DNA from 2 places in the Enterobacter adelaidei genome. Region 1 is predicted to be linked to the other one. Evidence: predicted binding sites of a transcription regulator. Region 1 holds the regulator's gene; the other holds the start of a gene.
The links. The regulator PurR, encoded in region 1, represses purine synthesis genes. The targets are predictions, from matches to a motif close to CANGCAAACGTTTGCNTG.

Region 1 (6,097 bases):
GTAACGGAAAATTCATTCAGTCACCACGCAGCGGTCAGGATATTCAGATCACCTCGCTGAGTGAAGACTACTGGGTTCGCCACTACGTCGGCGCGCGTCGCGTCATGACACCTAAAACCATTCGCTAATCCCTGCCCTGCCGCGTCGCGGCAGGGTAAGTTCCTCTTTTGCATACCCTTTCAATTTGCTATCCTCTCCTCGTTGTCTGTGTGGTTATTGGCAACACAAAATACAATAAGGAGAGAAGCAATGTCGTTCGAATTACCTGCACTACCGTATGCAAAAGACGCCCTGGCACCGCACATTTCTGCGGAAACCCTGGAATATCACTACGGCAAGCATCACCAGACGTACGTCACCAACCTGAACAACCTGATCAAGGGCACCGATTTCGAAGGCAAAACGCTGGAAGAGATCGTCCGCAGCTCTGAGGGGGGCGTATTCAACAACGCAGCTCAGGTGTGGAACCATACCTTCTACTGGCACTGCCTGGCGCCAAACGCCGGTGGCGAACCTGCCGGTGAACTGGCTACCGCCATCAATGCCGCCTTTGGCAGCTTCGCGGATTTCAAAGCGAAATTTACCGATGCAGCTATCAAGAACTTCGGTTCTGGCTGGACGTGGCTGGTAAAAGAAGCCGATGGCAAACTGGCTATCGTTTCCACCTCTAACGCGGGTACCCCACTGACCACCAGCGCTAAGCCGCTGATGACCGTGGACGTTTGGGAACACGCTTACTACATTGATTACCGTAACGCGCGCCCGAACTACCTGGAGCACTTCTGGGCACTGGTTAACTGGGAGTTTGTGGCGAAGAACTTCGCCGCATAAGAGACACGCAGAAGGGTTCGCCCTTCTGCGTTTTTTTGCTTATTCAGCAGCGCAGGCTGTTTCTGGCTGCTTACGACCGGACATCATCACCAACAGCAGACCAAGCGCGGCAATAATCGCCCCCATCACCGGTACAAAACTGTATCCCAGCCCCCCGGAAATAACCGCGCCACCGGCGGCTGCACCGAGCGCATTACCGAGATTGAACGCGCCAATATTCACTGAAGACGAAAGACCCGGCGCCTCATGGGCGACCCGCATCACGCGCATTTGCAGCGGTGGAACCACAGCAAAGGTGGCAGCTCCCCAGACGACCATCGCAATGGCTGCTCCGAACTCATTACGTGCCAGCCACGGAATAGCAATCATGATGACAATCAGCAGGGTTAAGAAGCCCTTCAACGTCCCGCTCACGGAACGGTCGGCAAATTTCCCACCCAGATAGTTACCAATCGAGAAGCCCACGCCAATCAACACCAGCATCGCAGTGATAAAGATCGGTGTCGCGTGAGTGATGTCGTGAAGCACGGGAGAAATGTAGGTATAGAGGGTAAACATCGCCCCTGCCCCCAACACGGTCGTCAGCAATGCCGAGAGCACCTGCGGGCGTACCAGCACAGACAACTCTTTGCGCACGTCAGGACGTTCCCCCGCGCTGCCTTTCGGCAGGGAGAAGAACAGTGCCACCATCGCGATCACACCGAGACCGGCCGTCGCCAGGAAAGACATACGCCAGCCGATCGCTTCACCCAGCCAGGTTGCCGCAGGCACCCCGCCGATGTTGGCAATCGTTAGTCCCATAAACATGGTTGCCACGGCACTCGCCTGCTTGTGTTTTGGCACCACGCTTGCGGCAACAACCGACCCCAGCCCAAAGAACGCGCCGTGGTTAAGGCTGGTCAGAATGCGTGACAGCATCAATGTGGTGTAGTCCGGCGAAATGGCGGAAAGCACGTTGCCCAGTGTGAAAATCGCCATCAGGAAAATCAGCGCATTGCGGCGCGCGCGATGCGAAAGCAGAAGCGTCATCAGCGGCGCCCCGACCATCACGCCGATAGCGTAGGCGCTGATTAACATCCCTGCGGCAGGGATCGAGACATCCACGCCTCTGGCAATAACAGGCAGTAAACCCATCGGGGAGAATTCAGTGGTGCCAATCCCAAAAGCGCCAATCGCCAGGGCCAGCAGGGGAAAATTGATTTTCATACGTCAACTCCGGATGCCGTGTCATGAGGTGACACAGAACAAAGAAGCGGAAAGCATGACATCAATCACAAAAAATGAGAAGTTAACAAAACGGCAAAAGATTTTTGCCAGAGAAGTAACAATCCGGGGAATCGGGAGGGAGAAAGCTCTCCCTCCACGTAAATCAGTGCAGTGCGGCCGTCAGACCCGCTGCGACAATCAAAGCCAGCACAATAACGGTGGTGAACAGCGAAAACTTCAGATCGGAACTCATCAATTTTTCTCCTTTGAATCCCCCCACGAAAAGTGAGCTTGCTCATTTTTGCACAATTTACGTCAAAAATCTTCCTGGATTTAAACGGATAACCACTTTACCTCTTCCCCTTTTCATCAAGATAGGACAAAATTCCACGCTAAATTTATTAGCGTACCGGCCATTGACCCCCTCCTGACGTCCTGTGTCGTTTTCCCGGCGTGTCGCAATTCAAAATTGCGTGATAAGGGTGAGAGAAGGCAAACGTTTACCTTCAAGTTTTTCAGGAGTTTAGGATATGGTCTGGAGTGACATTTAATGGCAACAATTAAAGATGTAGCAAAACGCGCAAACGTTTCCACTACAACCGTATCACATGTAATTAACAAAACCCGCTTTGTGGCGGAAGAGACGCGCAACGCCGTCTGGGCAGCGATCAAAGAGCTGCACTATTCGCCAAGTGCGGTTGCGCGTAGCCTCAAGGTTAATCACACCAAGTCTATTGGTTTGCTGGCGACCAGCAGTGAAGCGGCCTATTTTGCCGAGATCATTGAAGCGGTTGAGAAAAACTGTTTTCAAAAAGGCTATACCCTGATTCTGGGCAACGCGTGGAACAGCATTGAAAAACAGCGCGCCTACCTGTCGATGATGGCGCAAAAGCGCGTGGATGGCCTGCTGGTGATGTGTTCCGAGTACCCGGAATCTGTGTTGTCGATGCTGGAAGAGTATCGCCATATCCCAATGGTGGTGATGGACTGGGGTGAAGCCCGCGCGGACTTCACCGATTCCGTTATCGATAACGCCTTTGAAGGCGGTTATATGGCGGGTCGTTATCTGATAGAACGCGGTCACCGCGAGATCGGCGTGATCCCGGGTCCACTGGAGCGCAATACCGGTGCAGGTCGTCTGGCTGGGTTTATGAAAGCGATGGAAGAAGCGCTGATCACCGTGCCGGAAAACTGGATCGTGCAGGGCGACTTCGAACCGGAGTCGGGCTACCGCGCGATGCAGCAGATCGTCTCCCAGCAGCATCGTCCGACCGCCGTTTTCTGCGGGGGCGACATCATGGCAATGGGTGCCCTCTGTGCTGCCGATGAGCTGGGTCTGCGTGTACCGCAGGATATTTCTGTGATCGGGTATGACAACGTGCGTAACGCGCGCTTCTTTACGCCGGCCTTAACGACCATTCACCAGCCGAAAGACTCACTGGGTGAAACCGCCTTCAATATGCTGATGGACAGGATCGTCAACAAACGTGAAGAGTCGCAGTCCATTGAAGTTCACCCGCGTCTTATTGAACGCCGCTCCGTTGCGGATGGTCCGTTCCGCGACTACCGCCGGTAATCTCTTCACGGGGCCAGTTAAGCTGGCTCCCGTAACCATTCCCGGTTTAGCGTTTCGCTGTCTCCCAGATAATCCAGCAGCCAGGCCATCGCTGGCGAGACATCATTTTGTTGCCAGGTGAGGCAGCAGGCCGCATCCGGGAACGGGTTCTCCAGTGTCAGTTCAACCCACTCTCCGGTGTCAATTCGCGGCCGCGCAAAATGAACGGGCACCATCGCAACGCACAAGCCAGCACTGAGGCACGTCGCCGACGATTCCCAGTCGGGTGCAACCACCCGCCGCTGGTTGTCCAGAAGCCAGGTGATACGCTTGGGTAATGAACGGGACGTATCCTCCAGTACCAGAGACGGCCAGTTGCGTAGCGTATCGTCGCTCAAGGGGCCTTCCAGAGCCGCCAGCGGATGATCGCTTGCCACCACGCATTTCCAGCTCAGCATCCCCATATCGCGAAACGCATAACGTCCCCCAACCGGAATCGCCTGCGTGGCCCCGATCGCCATCTCTGCCCTGCCGTCCGCCAGCGCATCCCAGACGCCGTTAAACACTTCCTGCGACACCCGCAATTCGACGTCAGAAAAATGACGATAGAAGTCGACAATCATTTGCCGGGTACGCTCGGGTTTGACGATATTATCCACCGCGATGGAAAGATGCCCCCGCCAGCCGTTAGCGATCTGCTGACACTGTTCGCGGGTGATCTGCATTTTTTTGATGACAGAACGTCCTTCTTTCAAAAACCACGCGCCGGCGGGCGTTAATTCCACATCACGATGTCGCCGTTCAAACAGCGGAACCGCCAGCCACTCCTCCAGCTGACGTACTGTATAGCTGATAGCTGAAGGCACGCGGTGTAACTCCTGCGCCGCTCCACTGAAACTGCCGTTACGCGCGACAGCATCGACCACTTCAAGAGAATAATCTGACCACATTTTCTGCCTGCAAAAAATTTGAATGCACACGCCAAATATTAGCGTTTCACAAGCGGCTTTGCACTCCCTACACTCAGCGCCAATGTATACCTGCCTCCTCAGGAGAATAAAACAATGCAACCCAGGAAAGGTTTTTTAGTCTGGCTCGGCGGCTTAAGCGTGCTGGGCTTTTTGGCCACTGATATGTACCTGCCGGCTTTCGCCGCCATGCAGGAAGATTTGCAAACCCCTGCAGCGGCCATCAGCGCCAGCCTGAGTTTGTTCCTCGCCGGTTTCGCCTTCGCGCAGCTACTTTGGGGGCCGCTATCAGATCGTTTTGGCCGTAAACCAGTACTGTTGCTGGGACTTGGCATTTTTGCCGTCGGCTGTCTGGGTATGTTATGGGTACGCGATGCGACCTGGCTGCTGGTGCTGCGCTTTGTGCAGGCCGTCGGCGTCTGTGCAGCAGCGGTGACCTGGCAGGCCCTTGTTACCGACTACTACCCAGCCAACCGCACCAACCGGATTTTCGCCACCATTATGCCGCTGGTAGGGCTTTCACCTGCCCTCGCCCCGCTGCTGGGCAGCTGGATCCTGGTGCATTTCGAGTGGCAGGCTATCTTTGCCACGTTGTTTGCCATCACACTGGTACTTATGCTGCCGGCATTCGCGCTCAAACCAGCGCATAAAAAAGAGGCACATGCGGATGCGAAGCCCATTACCTTTACCTCTTTGCTGAGTGCCAAAGCGTATCGCGGTAATGTCCTGATTTATGCCGCCTGCTCGGCGAGCTTCTTCGCGTGGCTGACCGGTTCGCCATTTATTCTGCACGATATGGGGTACAGCCCAGCGGCGATCGGCCTGAGCTATGTCCCGCAAACCATCGCATTCCTGGTGGGTGGGTACGGCTGTCGTGCGGCGCTGCAGAAATGGGAAGGTCAGCAGATGCTGCCGTGGCTGCTGGTGCTGTATGCATTGAGCGTTATCGGGACATGGGCCGTTGGTTTTATCCCTGGCACCGGTCTGGTAGAAATTTTAATGCCATTCTGCGTGATGGCCGTCGCTAACGGGGCAATCTACCCTATCGTTGTGGCGCAGGCATTACGTCCGTTCCCGCAGGCGACGGGTCGCGCGGCTGCGCTGCAGAACACCCTGCAGTTGGGTCTGTGCTTCCTGGCAAGCCTGGTGGTCTCTGCGCTGATTGCCACACCGCTCCTGACCACCACTACCGTGATGCTGGTGACCGTTGTGCTGGCCTTTGTGGGCTACCGTATGCAGGCTTCCGCACAGCGTGAGCTGAATAACAGCACGCCGGTTGAAACATCGCATGCGTAATCGCGCCGGAAATTATGTTAACTCCCAGTGATTAGGTTGCTAAGAATTTTTTATTGAATCACCAAATTTTGCGGCCTATACTAAATTTGGTTCGATTAAATACGATAAATATTAAGTGTTAACGGGAGCCGGAGTGCTCCCGTTTTACCATGGAAGGCATTTCGGCAAGGGTTATCTCCCTTCCTCTGTTCTACGTCGGATATTAGCCTCGCGGTATTTACCGTGAGATTTCTCACAAACC
Region 2 (6,097 bases), 1.3 Mb from region 1:
GTTTTTACGGCCTGATTAGACGAACAGCCCACAACGGTAAACATTGTCGTAGCAGCCAGAACGGAAGCGATCAGTAATTTATTTTGCATGGTGTTTTCCCCTGCATTCAGTTGGATTTCGTTATCGACCTAACCATTTTAGGCTAACTGACTGAATGTGGATGGAAAACCAGAAGGTTCTGAAGGTGGGGATAATGCCCGGCAACAGAGTGCTGCCGGGCATTTTTACTTACTTGTTAATCTGCGCGTGCATTTCCTGCACCGAAATCACCTTCTCGGTGGCATCCGCGTTCAGCGCCATGGCTGTTGCGAAACCGCCGTTCAGGGTGGTGTCGTAGTGCACTTTGTACTGCAGCGCGCTGCGGCGAATCAGCTTGGAGTCTTCAATCGCCTGACGGCCCGCCGTGGTGTTGATGATGTAGGTGTATTCGCCATTCTTGATACGGTCCTGAATGTGCGGACGGCCTTCATGCACCTTGTTCACCAGACGTGGATTGATACCTGCTTCACCCAGCACAATCGCCGTACCGTGGGTCGCATCCAGCTCGAAGCCCTGTTTCAGCAGCTTGGCAGCCAGGTCAACCACGCGCTCTTTATCGCCTTCGCGAACAGAGAGCAGCGCACGGCCTGATTTTCTCATGGTGGAGCTGCTGCCCAGCTGCGCCTTCGCAAAGGCTTCTGCGAAGGTGCGGCCTACGCCCATTACTTCCCCGGTAGAGCGCATTTCTGGCCCTAACAGTGGGTCAACGCCCGGGAATTTGTTGAACGGCAGTACCACTTCTTTCACCGAGTAGTACGGTGGGATGATCTCTTTAGTTACGCCCTGCTGAGCCAGCGTCTGGCCTGCCATCACGCGCGCCGCCACTTTCGCCAGTGGAACACCGGTCGCTTTGGAGACGAACGGTACGGTACGTGCCGCACGCGGGTTCACTTCAATCAGGTACACTTCGTTGTCTTTAACGGCGAACTGGACGTTCATCAGACCACGAACCTGCAGCTCGAAGGCCAGCTTCTGTACCTGCTGGCGCATCACGTCCTGAATCTCCTGGCTCAGGGTGTACGCTGGCAGAGAACAGGCGGAGTCACCGGAGTGAACGCCAGCCTGCTCGATGTGCTCCATGATGCCGCCAATCAGCACCATTTCACCATCGCAGATAGCATCAACGTCCACTTCTACTGCATCGTCCAGGAAGCGGTCGAGCAGCACTGGCGCATCGTTAGAGACGCTTACCGCAGTCTGGAAGTAGCGACGCAGGTCGGCTTCGTCATAAACGATTTCCATCGCGCGGCCGCCCAGTACGTAAGAAGGACGCACCACCAGTGGGTAGCCAATCTCTTTCGCCTTCTCAACGGCCTGTTCAATCGCAGTTACGGTGGCGTTTGCCGGCTGTTTCAGTTTCAGACGGTCAACCGCCTGCTGGAAACGCTCACGGTCTTCTGCACGGTCAATCGCATCCGGGCTGGTACCGATAACCGGTACGCCAGCCGCTTCCAGCGCGCGCGCCAGTTTCAGCGGGGTCTGGCCGCCGTACTGCACGATAACGCCTTTTGGCTTCTCGATACGCACGATTTCCAGCACGTCTTCCAGTGTTACCGGCTCAAAGTACAGACGGTCAGAGGTGTCGTAGTCAGTCGATACGGTTTCCGGGTTACAGTTAACCATGATGGTTTCGTAACCGTCTTCACGCAGCGCCAGAGAGGCGTGAACGCAGCAGTAATCGAACTCGATGCCCTGGCCGATACGGTTTGGGCCACCGCCCAGCACCATAATTTTGTCGCGGTCGACTGACGGGTTCGCTTCGCACTCATCTTCATACGTGGAGTACATGTACGCGGTATCGGTAGAGAATTCTGCCGCACAGGTGTCGACACGCTTGTAAACCGGGTGCAGGTTGAACTGGTCACGCAGCTTGCGGATTTCCGCTTCGCGCACGCCTGCCAGCTTAGCCAGACGCGCATCGGCGAAGCCTTTACGCTTCAGCACGCGCAGGAAGTCAGCGTCCAGACCGTTGATGCCCAGATCCGCCACTTTCTCTTCCAGACGCACCAGCTCTTCAATCTGCACCAGGAACCAGCGGTCGATGTTGGTCAGGTTGAAGACGCCGTCCACAGACAGGCCTGCGCGGAAGGCATCGGCGATATACCAGATACGCTCTGCGCCCGCGTCTTTCAGCTCGCGGCGAATTTTTGTCAGCGCTTCCGGGTCGTCCAGGCTCACTTTCGGGTCAAAGCCGGTCGCGCCCACTTCCAGGCCACGCAGCGCTTTCTGCAGGGATTCCTGCTGGGTGCGGCCAATTGCCATCACTTCGCCGACCGATTTCATCTGAGTGGTCAGACGGTCGTTTGCGCCGGCGAATTTCTCGAAGTTGAAGCGAGGAATTTTCGTCACAACGTAGTCGATAGACGGTTCGAAAGACGCAGGGGTGCGGCCGCCGGTGATGTCGTTCATCAGCTCGTCGAGGGTGTAACCCACCGCCAGTTTTGCTGCTACTTTGGCAATCGGGAAGCCGGTGGCTTTAGAGGCCAGCGCCGAGGAACGGGATACACGCGGGTTCATTTCGATAACAATCAGGCGTCCGGTTTTCGGGTTCACCGAGAACTGTACGTTAGAACCGCCGGTTTCCACGCCGATTTCACGCAGTACCGCCATCGAGGCGTTACGCATGATTTGATACTCTTTGTCGGTCAGGGTCTGGGCAGGTGCCACGGTGATGGAGTCACCGGTGTGGATCCCCATCGCATCGAAGTTTTCGATGGAACAGACGATGATGCAGTTGTCGTTTTTATCACGCACCACTTCCATCTCGTACTCTTTCCAGCCAATCAGCGATTCATCAATCAGCAGCTCTTTGGTTGGGGAGAGATCCAGACCGCGTTCGCAAATCTCTTCGAACTCTTCGCGGTTGTAAGCGATACCGCCACCGGTGCCGCCCATGGTGAAGGAAGGACGGATGATACATGGATAACCCACGTCAGCCGCGACGGCCAGCGCTTCTTCCATGTTGTGTGCAATACCGGAACGCGCGGTGTCGAGGCCGATTTTTTTCATCGCCACGTCGAAGCGACGACGGTCTTCTGCTTTATCAATCGCGTCGGCGGTCGCACCAATCATGGTTACGCCGAATTCGGCAAGCACGCCCTGACGCTCCAGCTCCAGCGCACAGTTCAGCGCCGTCTGGCCGCCCATCGTTGGCAGTACCGCATCCGGGCGCTCTTTTTCGATGATTTTGCGCACTACTTCCCAGTGAATTGGCTCGATGTAGGTTGCATCAGCCATTTCCGGGTCGGTCATGATGGTTGCCGGGTTAGAGTTTACCAGGATTACGCGGTAACCCTCTTCGCGCAGGGCTTTACACGCCTGCGCGCCGGAGTAGTCAAATTCACAGGCCTGGCCGATAACAATCGGGCCAGCGCCAAGGATCAGGATGCTTTTTATGTCTGTACGTTTTGGCATTGTCTTCTCAGCTCCTGATTATTTAGCGGTCTTACGGTATTGCTCAATAAGTTCGATGAAGTGATCGAACAGCGGTGCGGCATCGTGCGGGCCCGGGCTGGCTTCAGGGTGACCCTGGAAGCTGAACGCTGGCTTGTCGGTACGGTGGATACCCTGCAGGGTGCCATCGAACAGTGATTTATGCGTCACGCGCAGGTTAGCCGGCATTGAGGCTTCATCGACAGCAAAACCGTGGTTCTGCGCGGTGATCATCACCGTGTTGTTGTCGATATCTTTCACCGGGTGGTTACCACCGTGGTGACCGAATTTCATCTTAACGGTGTTCGCACCGCTCGCCAGCGCCAGCAGCTGATGGCCGAGACAGATACCGAAGACCGGGATATCGGTTTCCAGGAAGGATTTAATAGCGTTGATAGCGTAATCGCACGGAGCCGGGTCGCCCGGGCCGTTGGACAGGAAAATACCGTCCGGATTCATCTTCAGCACGTCTTCGGCAGAGGTCTGTGCCGGAACCACCGTCAGGCGGCAGCCGCGGTCAACCAGCATGCGCAGGATATTGCGCTTGGCACCGAAATCGTAGGCAACAACGTGGAACGGCAGCTCGCTTTCTGGTTTCGCTTCCGGCAGGTCGCCTTCCAGCGTCCAGCTCCCCTGCGTCCAGCTGTAGGCTTCGGCTGTCGTCACTTCTTTCGCCAGGTCCATACCGTTCAGGCCCGGGAAGGCTTTCGCTTTTTCCAGCGCCAGGGCAGCATCCAGGTTATCACCCGCGATGATACAGCCGTTCTGTGCACCCTTCTCGCGCAGCAGACGCGTTAACTTACGGGTATCAATATCGGCAATCGCCACGATGTTATGGCGTTTCAGGTAAGAAGAGAGGTCTTCGGTATTGCGGAAGTTGCTGGCAATCAGCGGCAGGTCGCGAATGACCAGACCTTGCGCATGTACCTGAGAGGATTCTTCGTCAGCCGCATTGGTGCCGACATTGCCGATATGAGGATAAGTAAGAGTAACGATTTGGCGAGAATAGGAAGGATCAGTGAGGATTTCTTGATAACCGGTCATTGAAGTATTGAAAACGACTTCCCCAACCGCCGAACCTGTTGCCCCTATGGCCCGACCGATAAACTGGGTTCCGTCTTCCAGAACCAATAGCGCTGACTTAATCAAAACACCCTCCAGAGAATATTCACTCACTTTATTTGCATATTAATTCATAACCATGTCATGGATCAATGCAAATGTGTTGCCAGCGGATTTTTGGCAAACGGCGGCATTCTGGAGATTTGGTAGGTAAAAGTCAACTTAAAACGGAGATTTTGTTTGTTCTTTTGCAAGCCTGGAGACCCAAAGGCGGCTTAACCGACAAAAAGATCAGGTAAATCACCGCAGAAAACGCTTGCGCGGCAAGTTTAATGAGAAATCTGGGGTGAGAACTATAAAAAGTAGACCAGATGGTCAAAATTTACATTTCAGCAACGAAAAAAGAGATTTAAAAGCGTGTTTTTGGATGAAAAATAGAGAATAGACAATGAAACAGGTAAAATAAAAGGGCAATAAATTATTGCCCTATGCAATCAAGTAATTACGACTGCAATAACCACATCACGATGGGTAATAAGCTCTACAAATTGTTGAGATCAAGCACATCCCGCATATCAAAAAGACCATTTCTTTTGCCTTTTAACCACAAAGCAGATCGTACGGCACCGTTTGCAAAGGTCATACGGCTGGAGGCTTTATGCGTAATTTCAACACGCTCGCCAATATCGGCGAACATCGCGGTATGTTCGCCGACGATGTCACCCGCTCGCACGGTTGCGAAGCCAATGGTTCCCGGCACGCGTTCGCCGGTGTAACCTTCGCGGGTATAGACCGCGCAGTCTTTTAAATCTTTATCAAGTGCATGAGCAATCGCTTCACCCATTGCCAGCGCCGTACCTGATGGCGCATCAACTTTGTAACGGTGGTGCGCTTCAACAATCTCAATGTCGGTATAGTTGCCCATCACCTTCGCCGCTTTCTCCAGCAGCTTGAGCATGACGTTTACGCCCACGCTAAAGTTCGCAGCAAAGACAATCGCAATTTCTTTTGATGCGTCCTGAATGGCCTGCTTACCTGCGTCGTCAAAACCGGTAGTACCGATGACCATTCCCTTGCCGTACTGGCGGCAAAACGCCAGATGCGTCAGCGTCCCTTCCGGGCGGGTAAAGTCGATGAACACATCGAAGTCATTTTTAACCGCGTCAAGGCTGCTCTGGACGGTAACGCCCGTCTTTCCCGCCCCCGCCAGTTCACCTGCGTCGGCACCAAGAAGTGAGGAACCTTCACGCTCCAGGGCCGCACCCAGCGCCACACCATCCATCTGTAGCGCCGCCTGAATCAGCTGACGGCCCATACGTCCACCCGCGCCCGCAATCGCGACACGGATCTGTGCATCATGCATAGTTATTCTCTTACGTTAAAATGATGTAAACCGTTTTCAGATTAACCAGCCTTGCTCTGTGCTGCCAACTGAAAACACCAATAATTAGAATTTAATGATAAACAGGAAGAAATATCAGTAAAAAGCATAACGATCAGCGAAAACCGCAGGATTCCCGCACCACGAGGGCGGGGGGAAGGATAATCCGTTTTGCCGGTTCAT

Region 2: a site for PurR is predicted at 4,839-4,856, ahead of carA (glutamine-hydrolyzing carbamoyl-phosphate synthase small subunit). Genes of this name have one in related genera too.

What each region holds. Positions count from the first base shown of each region.
Region 1 is NZ_CP154353.1:1,947,834-1,953,930, reverse strand. Features, by position in the region: gene AAHF05_RS09590 (C40 family peptidase) at 1-128, shown strand, start outside; gene sodB (superoxide dismutase [Fe]) at 250-831, shown strand; gene AAHF05_RS09580 (MFS transporter) at 871-2,037, opposite strand; gene AAHF05_RS09575 (YnhF family membrane protein) at 2,201-2,290, opposite strand; gene purR (HTH-type transcriptional repressor PurR) at 2,588-3,613, shown strand; gene punR (DNA-binding transcriptional activator PunR) at 3,631-4,542, opposite strand; gene punC (purine nucleoside transporter PunC) at 4,657-5,856, shown strand.
Region 2 is NZ_CP154353.1:668,507-674,603, reverse strand. Features, by position in the region: gene AAHF05_RS03360 (YgdI/YgdR family lipoprotein) at 1-89, opposite strand, end outside; gene carB (carbamoyl-phosphate synthase large subunit) at 229-3,453, opposite strand; gene carA (glutamine-hydrolyzing carbamoyl-phosphate synthase small subunit) at 3,472-4,620, opposite strand; gene dapB (4-hydroxy-tetrahydrodipicolinate reductase) at 5,075-5,896, opposite strand; gene AAHF05_RS03340 (LacI family DNA-binding transcriptional regulator) at 6,030-6,097, opposite strand, start outside.